Regions from separate parts of the Neorhizobium sp. P1_A6 genome, predicted to be linked through region 1. Evidence: predicted binding sites of a transcription regulator. Region 1 holds the regulator's gene; the other holds the start of a gene.
The links. The regulator LexA, encoded in region 1, represses DNA repair genes until DNA is damaged. The targets are predictions, from matches to a motif close to TGTTCNNNNTGTGTTCNG.
Positions count from the first base shown of each region.

Region 2: the regulator LexA is predicted to act here: its motif matches at 6,537-6,554, upstream of AC1D3C_RS18630 (YifB family Mg chelatase-like AAA ATPase).

Region 1 is NZ_JBFTZM010000003.1:292,273-300,592, forward strand. It holds gene kdsA (3-deoxy-8-phosphooctulonate synthase) at 1-276, opposite strand, end outside; gene AC1D3C_RS08280 (VOC family protein) at 280-1,149, opposite strand; gene lexA (transcriptional repressor LexA) at 1,350-2,069, shown strand; gene AC1D3C_RS08290 (ComEC/Rec2 family competence protein) at 2,050-4,557, opposite strand; gene gltA (citrate synthase) at 4,846-6,135, shown strand; gene lpxB (lipid-A-disaccharide synthase) at 6,165-7,343, opposite strand; gene AC1D3C_RS08305 (LpxI family protein) at 7,343-8,224, opposite strand; gene lpxA (acyl-ACP--UDP-N-acetylglucosamine O-acyltransferase) at 8,231-8,320, opposite strand, start outside.
Region 2 is NZ_JBFTZM010000009.1:50,610-59,133, forward strand. It holds gene rsmI (16S rRNA (cytidine(1402)-2'-O)-methyltransferase) at 1-88, shown strand, start outside; gene AC1D3C_RS18595 (YraN family protein) at 69-458, shown strand; gene ugpB (sn-glycerol-3-phosphate ABC transporter substrate-binding protein UgpB) at 572-1,894, shown strand; gene ugpA (sn-glycerol-3-phosphate ABC transporter permease UgpA) at 1,972-2,856, shown strand; gene ugpE (sn-glycerol-3-phosphate ABC transporter permease UgpE) at 2,866-3,714, shown strand; gene AC1D3C_RS18615 (sn-glycerol-3-phosphate import ATP-binding protein UgpC) at 3,716-4,816, shown strand; gene AC1D3C_RS18620 (cupin domain-containing protein) at 4,924-5,427, shown strand; gene gshB (glutathione synthase) at 5,502-6,452, shown strand; gene AC1D3C_RS18630 (YifB family Mg chelatase-like AAA ATPase) at 6,648-8,183, shown strand; gene cysK (cysteine synthase A) at 8,250-8,524, opposite strand, start outside.

The DNA of each region.
Region 1 (8,320 bases):
CTTGAGGTCGGCAAAGATTTCCATGGCTGCTTCGAGCCCGATGCCGCGCTTGCCGGAAATCGACGTGCGGTTGGCCTTGTCGTAGGAGGACTTGTAGACGAGGCCGATGCCGAGCTTGCTGCAGAGTTCCTTCAACGCGCCTGCCATCATGAAGGCGTGGTCGCGGCTTTCCATCTGGCAGGGACCGGCGATCAGCGACAGTTTTGCGTTCTGCGCGAAAACCACCTTGCCGCCTCCTTCGCCGACGGAGACGCTGGAGTTTGCGGTAACTTCCATGATCTATTCCTCGAAGCCGAACAAAACACCCTGGCCGGGCGCCGCCGAGACGAGAACACGGCCCTCCCGGCGGACGAATGCGACGTCATTAGCAGCAAGGGTGATCTCTGTCACGGCAAGATCGGCGGTTTTGAAGATGACCGCCCGGCCGCGCAGTCCTTCGGCGCCCGGGGTCGGCTGAACCGCAAATTCCGCCTCGAGCTCCCGATCCTGCAGGATCCGGATGCGGGCATTGGCCGCGGCAAGCTGGAGCGGTGCAGCCTCCGGCGCGGCCTTGGTCAGCAGCACCTGTTCGACCAGCGGAGCGAAATCGGCAGGTGTCGGGGCCGACAGGATGATTTCGCTCAGGCCGGTGACGGTATTGGCATGCCGCTCCAGCTCGCGGTCGGCAGGCAGCGGGTTGATGCGCTGGCAGGAAAACAGGAAGAACTCGGGCGCGCGGTCATCGCCGGCGAATGCCAGCCGGAAGCTCGCCTGCGTCTCGGAACCGTCGGCCAGGATCATGCCGCGGGAAAATTCCAGCACGTCGCCTGCCGAAACGCCGCGCATCTTGAAACGCGCATGATCGGCCATCGCATCGCGGGTCGCGACAACGAGAGCGGAAAAGCCCTGCCGGTTGGACGTCTTGCGGAAGGCGAGATCGCGAGCCGTGAAAACGTTGCCGCGCTTTGCCGCAACACCCGCATGGCGTCGGTTGGCAAGAGCCAGCGGCTCCAGGTAGGTCCCATCCGAGAAGAACACGCAAGCATTGGCGGTGCCGAAAGGATGAAAAGCATCCGGCGCAACTGTAAAACCGAGCGCCGTGAGCCGGGAACGCGCAGCGGTAAGTCCCGCCACCGGCAGCACGAGATGATCGATCGGTCTTGCGTTCACGCGAGGGCCCCCTGAATTGGAATCGCAAAGCTACTTTGGCAGCGGGCTGGCGCCGCGCAAGTGGTGTGACACCAGATATCTGGCACGCATCTATGAAGAAAAAATCATCATACTTCACAGAAATTTAGGGACTTGCGGAACACATATGGAACATATAGTGTCCGTTCTGGATTTGTTTCCGACTCTGAGGGTGCCAAAAGATGCTCACGCGCAAACAACAGGAATTGCTTCTGTTCATTCACGAACGCATGAAGGAATCCGGTATCCCGCCGTCATTCGACGAAATGAAGGACGCGCTCGACCTTGCGTCCAAGTCCGGAATCCATCGTCTGATCACGGCGCTCGAGGAGCGCGGCTTCATCCGCCGCCTGCCGAACCGGGCCCGCGCGCTGGAAGTCATCAAGCTCCCGGAAGCCTATTCGCCGAGCATTCAGCCGCGGCGCGGTTTTTCGCCCAGCGTCATCGAGGGCAGCCTCGGCAAACCGCAGCCGGCCGCAGCATCTCAGAAGCTCGCGGCCAATGACGGCTCGTCGAACGCGACGACCGTTCCCGTGATGGGCCGCATCGCCGCCGGCGTGCCGATCTCGGCGATCCAGAACAACACGCATGACATCTCCGTGCCGGCCGAGATGCTCGGCTCCGGCGAGCATTATGCGTTGGAGGTCAAGGGCGATTCGATGATCGAGGCCGGCATCCTCGATGGCGACACCGTGATCATTCGCAACGGCACGACGGCCAATCCAGGCGACATCATCGTGGCGCTGGTGGACGATGAGGAAGCGACGCTGAAGCGTTTTCGCCGCCGCGGCGCCTCGATCGCGCTCGAAGCCGCCAACCCCGCCTACGAGACCCGCATTTTCGGGCCTGACCGGGTGAAGATCCAGGGCAAGCTCGTCGGCCTCATCCGCCGTTATCACTGATTAGCTGCCGGAGCGGTTCCGGCAACGCGTTGTCGAAACTCTGGCTTCGCCAATCGTAGTGGCGGTGCCTAGTCCAGGGCCGGTCCTCGGCCGCCATTGCGGCACGGACCTCCCAGCGTCGCATGTCGCCCGTGCCGTTCAGCGAAATCTCCAGCGCGCCGGTCTTTCTGAGCGTCGTGCCATTGATCATCAGTCCGCCGGACCGGCATCGGTCGAAGCGTGCCCGCGGGGCGATGACAAGATCGGCGGCGTCGCAGGCAGCGCCGGCATAACGGCCGTCTTCGACGGCCACGATGATGGCATTGCCCGTGCTTGCGGCGCACCAGGCCTTAGGCTCGCAGGTGAAGCGGTCGGAAGTCACCTGGCTTATTCGCAACCTCACGGTTTCGAGTTCCATCGAGGTCAACTCACGGCGCTTATCGTTTTTTGCGCCTGCTGGTTTGCGGTCGGGCGGCTTGTCTCTGGCTGGCGACATGTCCGGTTTGGTCGGGTCGCCGAGCAGAAGCGCCCTCTTCCACTGGTCGTAGATGAAATCAGGCGGGCGGGCGCGGTTGGTGGAAACCCGTTCCCCGTTTACGAGCGCCACCATTGTCCCGTCTTCCGAGACCAATATATCCGCCAGAGGCGTCGATCGCTCATGCCAGGAAAGCAGCAGAGCGGTCACCATCAGCGGCGGACCGATCAGCCTTAGCTTCGTCCTGAGCAGGGTCAGCAGCAGGAAGCCTGCCGTTGAGACCGTCAGGAACCATGGATGCTGGCGGCCTATCCCGACATCGCCACCCCAGGCAGCCACGTGCCTGGCAATAACGATCACCGCTTCCAAGCCGAGGCCCATGAGCTTCATGAAGGGAGCATCGAGGCCGAAGGGCATCAGCAGCATGCCGACCAGACCGGCCGGCATCACCACGAAGGAGATGATCGGCATGGCTGCGAGGTTTGCGGCGAGGCCATAGGTGGCGATGCGATGGAAATGCTCGACCGAAAACATCGCGGTCGAAACGCCGCCGATCAGCGAGGTGACGAAGACGCCGGCTGCGAAATTCCACGATGCCAGGATCGGCATCACCATGCGGTGACGGAACGGCAGAGGCTGAGGATCGCGGCCCTCGGCCCTCTGTTTCCAGAGCGCGTAACCGGCGACCAGGGCAACGGTGGCGGCAAACGACATCTGGAAGCTCGGCCCGAGCATTTCCGAGGGCGACATGGCGATGATGACGAGCGCGGACAGCGCCACATTGTGCAGGCTGATCGACGGTCGGTCGAAGAGGACGGCAACCAGCATGATTGCCATCATGATGTAGGCCCGCTCGGCCGAAACGCCGAAACCGGAGATCAGGTAATAGGCGGTGACCATTATCAGGGCGCCGAGTGCGGCGATCTTCTTCACCGGATAGGCGTGGCCGAGGCCCATAAAGACCGCGAGCGCGGTCCGCACGCCGACGAAGAAGATACCGGCGGCGAGCGCCATGTTCAGTCCGGAAATGGCGACGATATGGGCTAATCCCGCAAGCCGTAAAGCTTCGGTCGTTCCCTTGGAGATCGCCCGGCGTTCGTCCGTCACGATTGCCGCGGCAAAGGCGCCGGAATCTCCCGGCACGGTCTCGCGGATACGGGTGGCGATTGCGCTGCGGAGATCGAAAAGCCGGCTTTCGATGTCGGCAATCCAGCTCCGGGTCGACGGACCGGCAGCCTGTTTTTTCGGCGCTCCATAAAAAAATCCGACCGCGCCGATGCCGTCGAAATAGGAGGAGAAGGCAAAGTCGTTGAGGCCAGGCAGTGCAGGTCCGGAGGGTGGTGAAAGGCGCGCGCGGCCGCTGATCGTCTCGCCGATCTGGGCGGGCTCATGTCGAGACCTTGCAAGCAGCGATACACGCTCCGGCGGGCGCCTGACTTCCGGATTGGATGTCCGGTCGATAAGGACGACATAACGCCAACGGCCCTGGGCATCGATCTCCCTGCGCTCGACCACGCCGGCAAGTTCGGTTGTCACCGGCGTATCGAGAACGACGGTGGACCGCCGCCACGTCTCGAACTGTGCCAGCATCATGCCGCCCAGAAAGAGCGCGACACCGAGCGGCAAGAGATGGATCGTGCCGGAGCGGTGGCGCGAGACGGTGACGAAGATCGTACATACGCAAAAAACGAGGAAAAACGGCCAGAACGCAGGGTTATGGGGCAGTGCGAACCAGCAGACGGCCCCTGCCCCGACGACGACCGGCAGGAAAAGGAAGCCATGGCCATAAACCGTCTCCTCCTCCAGCATGACCGGGAGACGGCGTCGCAGCCGATCGAGGCGCCGGCTCGCGGAGCGGAGAAAGCCACCGTCCAGCGTATGGACCGGCGGGCGGCGCTCGATCGCGGGGAAAAGCTCGGCCAGATTTCGGAGCTTGCCCGAGTCGGGAGCGCTTGTGTTTATGCGGGGGTCCGGCGGCCGGGATATCAGTTTCCCTGCCTCGGCATGCGTCGGAAATGCATTTTCCTCCGGCATGAAACGCTCTGTCCGCCCTACCGCCAGACATGCGGCAATACAACCTGCGCGTTTCTTCTTCGGTCGTCAACTGGCGGTTAAATATCGGGAATTCCGAGCCACCGAAAGGGCATGCAACAGGAAGTTGGACATCCAAGCAAAAGCTGTTGCTCAATAATTTTTCGCGCTGCACAAAATGCCGTCACGACAGCTTGGCATCAGCTTTAGGATCATATAGCTAAACTGGTGGACGCTTAATTCTTGTGGCGCTTTTAGGGCGCCATGCCGCCAAAAGGTTGGAGGATCAGCATGACGGAAACAAGCGCAAATCTGGTAATCGGTGACAGACAAGTCGATCTGCCGGTCAAGTCGGGGACCATCGGTCCCGATGTGGTCGATATCGGCGCTCTCTACAAGCACACCGGCACCTTCACCTACGACCCCGGCTTCACCTCGACGGCGTCTTGCGAATCCAAGATCACCTATATCGATGGCGACGCCGGCATCCTGCTGCATCGCGGTTATCCGATCGAACAGCTCGCCGAGCACGGCGACTTCCTGGAAACCTGCTACCTGCTGCTTTACGGGGAACTGCCGACCGCTGCCCAGAAGAAGGACTTCGACTATCGCGTGACCCATCACACGATGGTGCATGAGCAGATGAGCCGCTTCTTCACCGGCTTCCGCCGCGACGCCCATCCGATGGCCGTCATGTGCGGCTGTGTCGGGGCGCTGTCTGCCTTCTATCACGACTCCACCGACATCACCGATCCGCACCAGCGCATGGTCGCTTCACTGCGCATGATCGCCAAGATGCCAACGCTTGCCGCGATGGCCTATAAGTACCATATCGGCCAGCCCTTCGTTTATCCGCAGAACAACCTGGACTATGCGTCGAACTTCCTGCGCATGTGCTTTGCGGTTCCGTGCGAAGAGTATGTGGTCAATCCGGTGCTGTCGCGCGCCATGGACCGCATCTTCATCCTGCATGCCGACCATGAGCAGAACGCTTCGACCTCGACGGTCCGCCTCGCCGGTTCCTCGGGCGCCAACCCGTTCGCCTGCATCGCGGCCGGCATTGCCTGCCTCTGGGGCCCGGCCCATGGCGGCGCCAACGAAGCTGCGCTCAACATGCTGACGGAAATCGGCACGGTCGACAAGATCCCGGAATATATCGCCCGCGCCAAGGACAAGAACGATCCGTTCCGTCTGATGGGCTTCGGTCACCGCGTCTACAAGAACTACGATCCGCGCGCCAAGATCATGCAGAAGACCACGCATGAAGTGCTCGGCGAACTCGGCCACAAGGACGATCCGCTGCTGCAGGTCGCGATGGAACTCGAGCGCATCGCGCTCACCGACGAGTACTTCATCGAGAAGAAGCTCTACCCGAATATCGACTTCTATTCGGGTATCACGCTGAAGGCGATGGGCTTCCCCACCACCATGTTCACCGTGCTCTTCGCTCTCGCGCGTACCGTCGGCTGGATCGCCCAGTGGGCCGAAATGATCGAAGATCCGCAGCAGCGCATCGGCCGCCCGCGTCAGCTCTATACCGGCGAAGCGCAGCGCGACTACATCCCGGTTTCCAAGCGTTAATCGGCAATCACAACCAAATAAAAACCCGGTCAGAAATGGCCGGGTTTTTTGGTGTCCATAACCTGGAGAACGATGCCGGCGGCGGCCTCACCGGGCGGCACGGGCACCTGCAGGCGCTCCCACGTAAGATCGAAACCTTCGATCATGGCGCGACGCTGCATCGTGTCGGAGGACAAGCGCTCGGCCCAGCGGCACAGGCTTGCCGGCCGCACCACCTCGTTGACGTATTCCGGCACGACGACATAGTCGGCGATCAGGTTCGGCAGGGCGCCGGACCAGGTCCTGATGCGTTTTGCGAGCATGGTGATCAGCCAGTCGGTCTTATAGGCCGAGACCAGTGGAATCCCGGCAAGACCGAGTTCCAGGATAACCGTACCCGAGGCTGCAAGCGCTGCATCGGCTTCGGCGAATGCCGCCCATTTGCCGTCCGTATCAGCCGTGATCTCCGGCTTGACCTCGAAACCGGCAACGATCTCGCGCACCAGTTTTTCCTGGCGGGCAACCGTCGGCAGCAGGAAACGGGTCGGTCCGTTGCGGGCGACGAACTGGCGGGCCGCCTCGCCGAAGACCGGCAGAAGCGCCTTGATCTCCGCCGACCGGGAGCCCGGCAACAGCATGATCGTCCTCTGTTCGCCCTGCGCCTTTACGGGGCGTTCGGCACGGATACCGCGGACCTTGAGGAGCGACGGATCGGCGGTCAGGCGGTGACCGACGAATGTTGTTTCGGGTCCGCCGAGACGCTTCATGGCCTCGGGCTCGAACGGCAGCACAGCCAGGACATGATCGACATAGGCGAGCATCGCCTTGGCGCGGTATTCCTTCCATGCCCAGACGCTCGGGCAGACATAATCGACGATCGGCAGGTCCGGCAGAGCGGCCCTTACCTTCTTGGCGACACGATGGGTGAAATCGGGGCTGTCGATGATGATCAGCACATCCGGCTTTGCAGCCACGATGGCCGCCGCCGTCTGGTTGATCCGCTTGATCAGGTTCGGCAGGCGGGCGATCACCTGGGTGATCCCCATGATCGACAGTTCGGAAAAATCAAAGAGCGGATCAAGGCCCTGCGCTTCGAGCGCCTCGCCGCCGACGCCGACGAGTTCGACCTCGCCGCCATAAGCTGCCTTCAAGGCCGCAATCAGGTCGCCGCCGAGGAGATCGCCGGATACTTCGCCGGCGATGACGCCAACCTTCAAAGTCTTGACCATCACAATCCTCCTTGCGGCAGACCGGGATCGATACCGCAGACGAAGATACCGGCAGCATCGGCCGCGGCAATCATCTTCACTTCTTCCAGCACAAGCGCGCGTCCCGCCTCCACCGCGATACCGGCGAGCCCGGCGCGGATGACATTCTCGACGGTCGACGGCCCGATCGTCGGCAGGTCGGCGCGCATATCCTGTTGCGGTTTGCAAAGCTTGACGAGCACGCCCTTGCGGCGGGCCGAAATGCGGCCCTCGGCGCGCAATGCCGTCACCCGTTCGAGCATCCGGTCCGTGCCTTCGACGCCCTCAAGCGCCACGACACGTCCACCGACGCAGACGGCGCCCTGGCCGATATCGAGTTCGCCGAGACGCTTGGCGGCTTCGGACGCACGATCGATGTCGCGGCGATCATCATCGGATGGCGTATGAGCACCGAGCGGTCCGGTCTTGGCGAGCAGGCCGGGGACGATGTCATGGGCGCCCAGCACCTCGCAGCCCATCGCCTCGATGAGCTTGATGACCATCTGGAGCACTGAATCGTCACCGCCGGACAGCAGCGTGCGAACCACGGAGGGGACTTTCAGGATGGTGCGGAAGGTTGGATGGATGTCGCGCCAGTCAGGTCTTCGCGCCACACCTCCCGAGAGGATGACGCGGGTGACGCCCTTGTCGCGAAACAGGCGCTCGATTGCGGCAAGATCGCCGACGCCGACGGAAACCGCCTCGAAACCATCAAAGCTGTGATCGGATTCATTGGCGAGCGCGAGAATGAGCGGCGCTTCACCGGCTTGCTGCGCGGCTTTTGCTACATAGAGTGGTAAAAAGCCCTTCCCGGCGATGATCGCCAGCCGGCCCTTCGGCGCAAGGCTCGGGAGGCCGGTCATCGCGGGTCAGCCCTTGCCGCGGAACGTCGAGGAAATGGCGCGATCGCTATCGGCCGCGATAAAATCAAGGATTTCCATCGCTTCCTTGCAATCGGC
Region 2 (8,524 bases), on a different contig from region 1:
GGCTGCGCGGCTCACCGGACTTGCCCGCAAGGTTCTTTATCAGCGGCTCCTGGAGTTGAAGGGCGAGGATGGCGGCGGAGCGCAATGACAACAGCCTGAACCGGCGAAAGGCCGAGCGGCAGAAGGCTTATAAAAGAGGCCATCTCTCCGAGTATCTCGCCGCGCTCTATCTGTTTGTGAAGGGCTACCGCATCCTTGCCATTCGCTATCGCACAAAGATCGGCGAGATCGATCTTATAGCCCGCAAGGGGGACCTTGTTATATTCGTCGAGGTCAAGGCGCGCAGAGGCGAAAGCGAAGCCATCGACGCAGTCGGCTACATGACCCAGAACCGTATTCGCGCGGCAAGCGCGCTGTGGCTTTCGAAGCGGAAGCATGTAGCGACGCTTTCGCAGCGCTACGACATTATTGCAGTGCTTCCAGGGCGTCTGCCGCGGCATTTTCCCGACGCATTCTAACGAACAAATCAAGTGTCCTTGCTCTGTTAGAAAAATGACATAAAACTGTAACGGTGGTGTCATGGGAGGACCCTATTTGGGGGCCGACACCAATCAAGGTGGAGGAAATAATAATGTTGAGAAAACTCTCAATGGCCGCATTCGCGGTCGCGCTGTCGGCAACGTCGTCGCTTGCCGCGACGGAAGTCACCTGGTGGCATGCCATGGGTGGCGAACTCGGCAAGAAGCTTGAAGAAATCGCTCAGAAATTCAACGAGAGCCAGTCCGACTACAAAGTCGTTCCGGTCTATAAAGGAAGTTATCCGGAAACGTTGACCGCCGCGATCGCCGCGTTCCGCGCTGGCCAGCAACCGGCTATCGTCCAGGTCTTCGAAGTCGGCACCGGCACGATGATGGCTGCCAAGGGCGCCGTCTATCCTGTATACAAGCTGATGGCGGACGAAGGCGAACCCTTCGACACCAAGACATTCCTGGCTCCGGTCACCGGCTACTATTCCGATACGAAGGGCAACATCCTGTCGCTGCCCTTCAATTCCTCCACTCCGATCATGTATTATAACAAGGACGTCTTCAAAAAGGCCGGCCTTGATCCTGAAGTTGCCCCGAAGACCTGGAAGGAAGTGGAGGAGTTCTCGAAGAAGATCGTTTCCTCCGGCGCTGCCAAGTGCGGCCTCACCTCAGCCTGGATTACCTGGGTCCAGACCGAAAACCTTTCGGCGCTGCATGACAAGCCTTTCGGCACGCTGCAGAACGGTTTCGGCGGCGTGAAGTCCGAATTCACCTTCAACGGTCCTCTGCAGGTCAAGCACTGGGCAAACCTGAAGAAATGGCAGGACGAAGGCCTGTTCAAATATGGTGGCCCGGTCGGTGGCGACCAGGCGGCGACCATGTTCTATTCGCAGGAATGCGCCATCACGATGAACTCCTCCGCAGGCCGCGCCGGGGTCATCAACAACGCCAAGAACTTCACGCCGGGCTTCGCTCCGCTGCCTTATTACGACGATGAGATCAAGGAGCCGAAGAACTCCATCATCGGCGGCGCCACCCTCTGGGTGCTGAACGGCAAGGATAAGGCGACCTACAAGGGTGTAGCCAAGTTCTTCAGCTATCTCTCCAAGCCGGATGTCCAGGCTGATTGGCACCAGTTCACCGGTTATCTGCCGATCACCAATGCTGCTTACGAACTCGGCCAGAAGCAGGGCTATTACGAAAAGAATCCCGGCTCCGACATCGCCATCAAGCAGATCACTCGCGGTACTCCCTCGGAAAATTCGAAGGGCGTGCGGTTCGGCAACTTTACCCAGGTCCGCACCATCATCGACGAGGAGTTCCAGGCACTCCTCGCCAACAAGAAGGACGCCAAGCAGTCGCTCGACAGCGCAGTGCAGCGCGGCAATGCGCTTCTGCGTGAATTCGAGGCGGCCAACTCGAACTGATCGTTCCGATCTCCGCAGGGAGGACCGGCTACCGCCGGCCCTCCCTTGCTTGCTTATTACGTTGTGGTGAGGGAACGGTGGATACCAAAAGAACAACCTTCAATAACCGCCTGCTGCCCTATTTGCTGCTCGCGCCCCAGCTCGCTATCACGCTCGTCTTCTTCATCTGGCCTGCCGCGCAGGCAGTGAAGTCTTCATTCGAGCGGGAAGATCCCTTTGGTTTCTCTACCGTTTTCGTCGGATTGACCCATTATCGGCAGCTGATCGAGGACCCGAACTATCTGGATGCTCTCTGGCGCACCGCCGTATTCGCGGTGTCCGTTACCATCCTTTCGATGATGCTCGGCCTTGCATTCGCGGCCGCGGTCAACCGCGTGACGCGATCCGCCAGAATCTATACCACCCTGCTGGTTTGGCCTTATGCCGTCGCCCCTGTCGTGGCGGGTGTCCTGTGGTGGTTTCTTTTCAATACATCCACCGGTCTGCTGCCCTTTTTCCTTGAGCGCGTCGGCATTCGCTGGGACCATGATCTCAACGGCACGCATGCGATGATCCTGATCATCATTGCGGCAGCCTGGAAGCAGATCTCCTACAACTTCCTTTTCTTCCTGGCTGGATTGCAGTCGGTGCCGCAGTCGCTGATCGAGGCTGCCGCGATCGACGGTTCGGGCCCGGTGAGGCGCTTCTTCACCATCTCTCTGCCGCTTCTGTCGCCGACGACGTTTTTCCTGTTCATCATCAACGTGAACTACACGATGTTCGACACCTTCCCGATCGTGGATGCCACGACGGGCGGCGGGCCAGCGCAGGCGACGACCACGCTCGTCTACAAGGTCTATCAGGACGGTTACGTCGGTCTGAACATCGGTTCGTCCTCGGCGCAGTCGGTGTTGCTAATGTTGATCGTGATGCTGCTGACCTTTGTTCAGTTCCGCTTCGTCGAACGCCGCGTCCAGTATTGAGGAACGATCATGGTTGAAAACCGCCCCTTCCTGACTTTCCTCACCCACGCATTCCTGATCCTGGGATTTCTGGTGGTCGCGCTGCCGGTCTATGTCGCGATCATGGCGTCGACCCATGACGTCTCGACGCTGATGAGCGGGCCGGTCCCGCTTCTGCCGGGCTCGCATTTCATCGAGAACTATTCGACCATTCTGACGAGCGCCGCGGCCGCTCACGGCCTGCCCAATTATTCGCACATGGCGCTGAACTCTCTGATCATGGCGTTGACGATCACGGTCGGAAAAATTGCCATCTCGATCCTTTCCGCCTTTGCGATCGTCTATTTCCGGTTTCCTTTCCGGCTACTGGCTTTCTGGATCATCTTCGTCACCCTGATGCTGCCGGTCGAGGTGCGCATCATGCCGACATACAAGATCGTTGCCGACCTCGGCATGTTGAATTCGTGGGCCGGTCTGACCGTCCCGCTGATCGCATCGGCCACGGCGACCTTCCTGTTCCGCCAGTTCTTCATGACAGTCCCGGACGAACTTCTGGAAGCGGCCCGTGTGGACGGAGCCGGCCCTATGAAGTTCTTCCGGGACATTCTGCTGCCGCTCTCGCGCACCAATATCGGCGCGCTATGCGTCATCCTCTTCATCTATGGCTGGGTTCAGTACCTCTGGCCGCTCCTGGTGACCACCGACCCCGGTTATTACACGCTGATGATGGGGATGAAGCGCATGGTCACGGCGCAGGACGGCGTCATCGAGTGGCAACTCGTCATGGCAGGGTCCGTACTCGCCATGCTTCCCCCCATCCTCGTCGTGGTTTTCATGCAGCGGTTGTTCATCCGCGGGCTTACTGAAACGGAGAAATAACATGGCTGGCATTCACATTTCAGAGGTTTCAAAGGTTTATACCGGCGGCGTAAAGGCGGTAAGCTCCGTCTCCATCGACATAGCCGATGGCGAGTTCATCGTCCTTGTCGGTCCGTCTGGCTGCGGAAAGTCCACGCTGTTGCGCATGGTCGCGGGGCTGGAAGCCATTTCCGCGGGCGAAGTGAAAATCGCCGGCCGGGTCGTCAACGAGGTCGAGCCGGCCGAGCGCGATATCGCCATGGTGTTCCAGAATTACGCGCTCTATCCGCATATGACGGTGTATAACAACCTGGCCTACGGTCTGAAGAACCGCGGTACGCCGAAGGCTGAGATCGACGCGCGTGTCGCCGAAGCCGCCCGCATGCTGGAGATCACCCAGTATCTGGAGCGCAAGCCCCGCGCGCTTTCCGGCGGCCAGCGCCAGCGTGTAGCCATGGGCCGCGCCATCGTGCGCAAGCCGGCAGCCTTCCTGTTCGACGAGCCGCTCTCCAACCTCGATGCGAAACTGCGCGTTTCCATGCGTGGCGAAATCAAGCGCCTGCAGCGCCGCCTCGGCACCACGTCGATCTACGTCACCCACGACCAGCTCGAAGCCATGACGCTCGCCGACCGCCTCGTCGTTCTGAACGGGGGAGAGATCGAGCAGATCGGTGCGCCGCTGGAAGTTTACCACGCACCCGCCTCTACCTTTGTGGCAAGCTTTATCGGTTCGCCGGCCATGAACCTCGTCAAGGGGGAGTTGCATGGCGACAAGCTGGCGATCGGCCCGGCGATGATCAGCCTCAACGGTTTCGCGCCGACTTCGGGCGCCGTTACCGTCGGCGTCCGCGCCGAGGATCTGCGCATCGCGCGCGACGACGAAGAGGCTCTGCCTTTCCGCCTCGAATATACCGAGGAACTGGGCGCCCAGCGACTGATCCACGGCACCGTCGGCGATCAGCAGATCACTGCCGCCGTTTCGCCGGAGATTGCGCTCTCTGCGGAAATGCGCATCGCCGTCGATGCCAAGCGCCTGCACTTCTTCTCGCTCGATACGGGCAAGCGGCTGCCGGGCAACGTACCGGCGGAGGCAAAGCTCGCGCCGGTCGAACCGGTTCTCTAAAGAGAGCGCGAAATCAGGCCGATCGTTAAAATTGTACGATCGGCCTGAACAGCAGCCTTACTCTTTGCCGCTACATTTTCCCGGAGTTGGCAGCTTTTGGGGGAAAGATGAGTTGGCACGTCCTCGCCGCGACCGCAGCGGCACTCGCATTCAGATATAAGTCAGACGTGCCGGAGAAGCCGAAGGTTAAGGCGTTCATCGGTGCCTGTCCGCATTCTCTGGAGATGAAGCCGATGCCGATCGAGCCCACATGGGTGCTCGCCGGTGATCCGCGGGCGCGCGCCGCCTCCCACTCCACTGCAGAAGACGATTGCGCGACGACCGGTGTGTGGGAATGCACGGCCGGCGAGTTCCGCTGGTACTTCCATTGGGACGAAACGGTGGTGATCCTTGAGGGCGAAGTGCATGTGACTGCCGATGACGGCACGCAGCGCACGCTGACGGCAGGCGATGTCGGCTATTTCAAGGGCCGGACCTGGGCCACCTGGCGCATCGACAATTATCTCAAGAAGGTCGCCTTCATCCGCCGGCCTTTCCCGAAGCCGATCGCCATGCTTTTCCGCCTGCGCAACATGTTGCGGGCAAAGACGCAGGTCGGCATCTCCGCGTGATATCGGCCGATTGCAGTTGCCTTTGGGGGCTCGCCATCCTACATCAGGCGGGCCAATCCTAGGGGGCTGAAGTCATGGCGAAAATCCGCAAGGTCGCGTTCCAGATGGACCATATCTCCGGCATCAGCATTGCCGGCGATTCCACCTTCGCCATGGCGCTCGAAGCGCAGGCGCGTGGTTTAGAACTCTTTCACTATACCCCCGACCGCCTGACCATGCGCGACGGCAAGATCTTCGCTGCCGTCGAACCGCTGCAGGTGCGCGACGTCAAGGGCGATCATTTCACGCTCGGCGACAAGGAGCGCATCGATCTGTCGGAGATGGACGTCGTTCACCTGCGCCAGGATCCGCCCTTCGACATGGGCTACATCACCTCGACCCATCTGCTTGAGCGCATCCACCCGAAAACGCTTGTCGTCAACGACCCCGCCTGGGTGCGCAACTCGCCGGAGAAGATTTTCGTCACCGAATTTGCCGATTTGATGCCGGCAACGCTGATCAGCCGCGATCCGGGCGAAATCGCCCGCTTCCGAGAGGAGATGGGCGATATCATCCTGAAGCCGCTCTACGGCAATGGCGGCGCCGGAGTTTTCCATTCCGCCCGCGACGACCGCAATTTCACGTCGCTGCTCGAAATGTTTGGCCAGATGTATCGCGGCGAACCTTATATCGCCCAGGCCTATCTGCCGGCCGTGCGCAAGGGCGACAAGCGCATCCTTCTGGTCGACGGCGAGCCGGTCGGCGCGATCAACCGGGTTCCCGCCGAACACGACAGCCGCTCCAACATGCATGTCGGCGGCCGCGCCGAGGCGACCGAGATCACGCCGCGCGAGAAGGAAATCTGCTCCCGCATCGGACCCGCCCTGCGCGAACGCGGCTTCATCTTCGTCGGCATCGATGTCATCGGCGACTACATGACCGAGATCAACGTCACATCCCCGACGGGCATCCGCGAAGTCAAGAAGTTCGGCGGCGCCGACGTCGCAAGCCTCCTCTGGGATGCAATCGAGGCAAAACGCGCCTGATGAAGGCAGGGCGTTTCGGATACGGTTCGCTTTTGTTCTCACGATACAACCGCCTGCAACCCACTCGCAGCGGATGCGTGAAGTTGTTCGATTAATGTTCTTGTTTCATTCTTATTTCTATGCCAGATTGCAATTCCTGGCACGGAAAGCGTGTATCGCTGGCGTCCTGGACATGAAGTTAGGGGCGGGGTGGATATGGTTTCGCGCGTCAGCACGGTTGCATTCCAGGGCATAGAAGGCGTTCCGGTCGACGTGCAGGTCATGGTCGGACCCGGAAAAATCAACATGCATATCGTCGGCCTGCCGGACAAGGCGGTGGCCGAGAGCCGCGAGCGGGTGCAGGCGGCGTTGCATGCCTCGGGCCTTGCCATGCCGCCGAAGAAGATCACCGTCAATCTGGCGCCGGCCGACCTTCCGAAAGAAGGATCGCATTTCGACCTGCCGATCGCGCTGGCCCTGATGGCGGCACTGGGCGCCGTTCCCGGAGATGCGCTCACCGGTTATGTCGTGCTCGGAGAACTGAACCTCGACGGCACGCTTGCGCCCGTGGCCGGCGCACTTCCGGCGGCAATCGCCGCAAACGCTCTGGGAAAAGGCCTGATCTGCCCGGCCGACAGCGGCGCGGAAGCCGCCTGGGCAGGGGCCGAGATCGATATCGTCGCGCCGCGCAGCCTGATCGCGCTCGCAAACCATTTCCGCGGCACCCAGGTCATCTCGCGTCCACAGCCGGCAATCCGCGCCTTGCCTGCCAATTTGCCGGATCTCGTCGACATCAAAGGTCAGGAAACCGCCAAGCGGGCGCTGGAAGTCGCCGCCGCCGGTGGCCATAATCTTCTGATGGTCGGCCCTCCCGGCTCCGGAAAATCCATGCTCGCCGCTCGGCTGCCGTCGATCCTGCCGCCGCTTTCGGCTGCCGAACTGCTGGAAGTGTCGATGATCCATTCGATCGCCGGCCAGCTTTCCGGCGGCAAGCTTTCCGACCGCCGACCTTACCGCACGCCGCACCATTCGGCCACCATGGCAGCGCTCGTGGGTGGTGGCCTGCGCGCAAGGCCCGGGGAGGCATCGCTTGCCCATCACGGCGTGCTGTTCCTCGACGAATTCCCGGAATTTTCGCCGCAGGCGCTGGACGCGCTCCGCCAGCCGCTGGAGACCGGCGAATGCATTATCGCCCGCGCCAACCACCGGGTTTCCTATCCCGCCAGTATTCAGCTCGTCGCCGCCATGAACCCATGCCGCTGCGGCATGGCGGGCGAACCCGGCCATTCCTGCGCACGTGGACCAAAATGCATGTCGGACTACCAGGGCCGCATTTCAGGGCCGCTAATGGACAGGATCGATATCCGCATAGACGTGCCGGCCGTGTCCGCTGCAGATCTCATTCGCCCGAGGCCGGCGGAAAGCAGCGCGGATGTCGCCAGGCGCGTGGCGGCTGCGCGTGACAGGCAACGGGAGCGGTTCGAACAGGCCGGTTATCCGCGCGTGCTCACCAATGCCCGCTGCTCGACGGCCCTGATCGAGAAGATCGCCGAACCCGATCCCGGTGGTCTCCAACTGCTCAGGGATGCGGCCGAAAAGCTCAAGTTCTCGGCCCGCGGATACCACCGCATTTTGAAGGTCGCCCGCACGCTCGCCGATCTGGACGGCAAGGATACCGTCGGCCGCCTCCATCTCGCCGAGGCGATTTCCTATCGCATGGCCGGCGAACGGCTGGCGACGGCCGCAGCGTGAGGGTAGGGAGTGGTGACCGAAGCTCTCAGCGGCTTGTATGCCGCCGGCTTTGCCCGACACTACCCACTAATTCCCCAACCCTTCAAACAGCGCAGTCGACAGATAACGCTCCGCGAAGGAAGGAATGATGACGACGATGGTCTTGCCGGCGTTTTCTTCGCGGCTGCCGACTTCGATGGCGGCCTGCAGCGCCGCACCGGAGGAGATACCGACCGGCACGCCTTCGAGCCTGGCCACCAGGCGGGCCATCTCCATCGCCTCACCGCTGTTGACGGTGATGATCTCGTCATAGATGTGCGTGTCCAGGATTTTCGGTGCGAAACCTGCGCCGATGCCCTGGA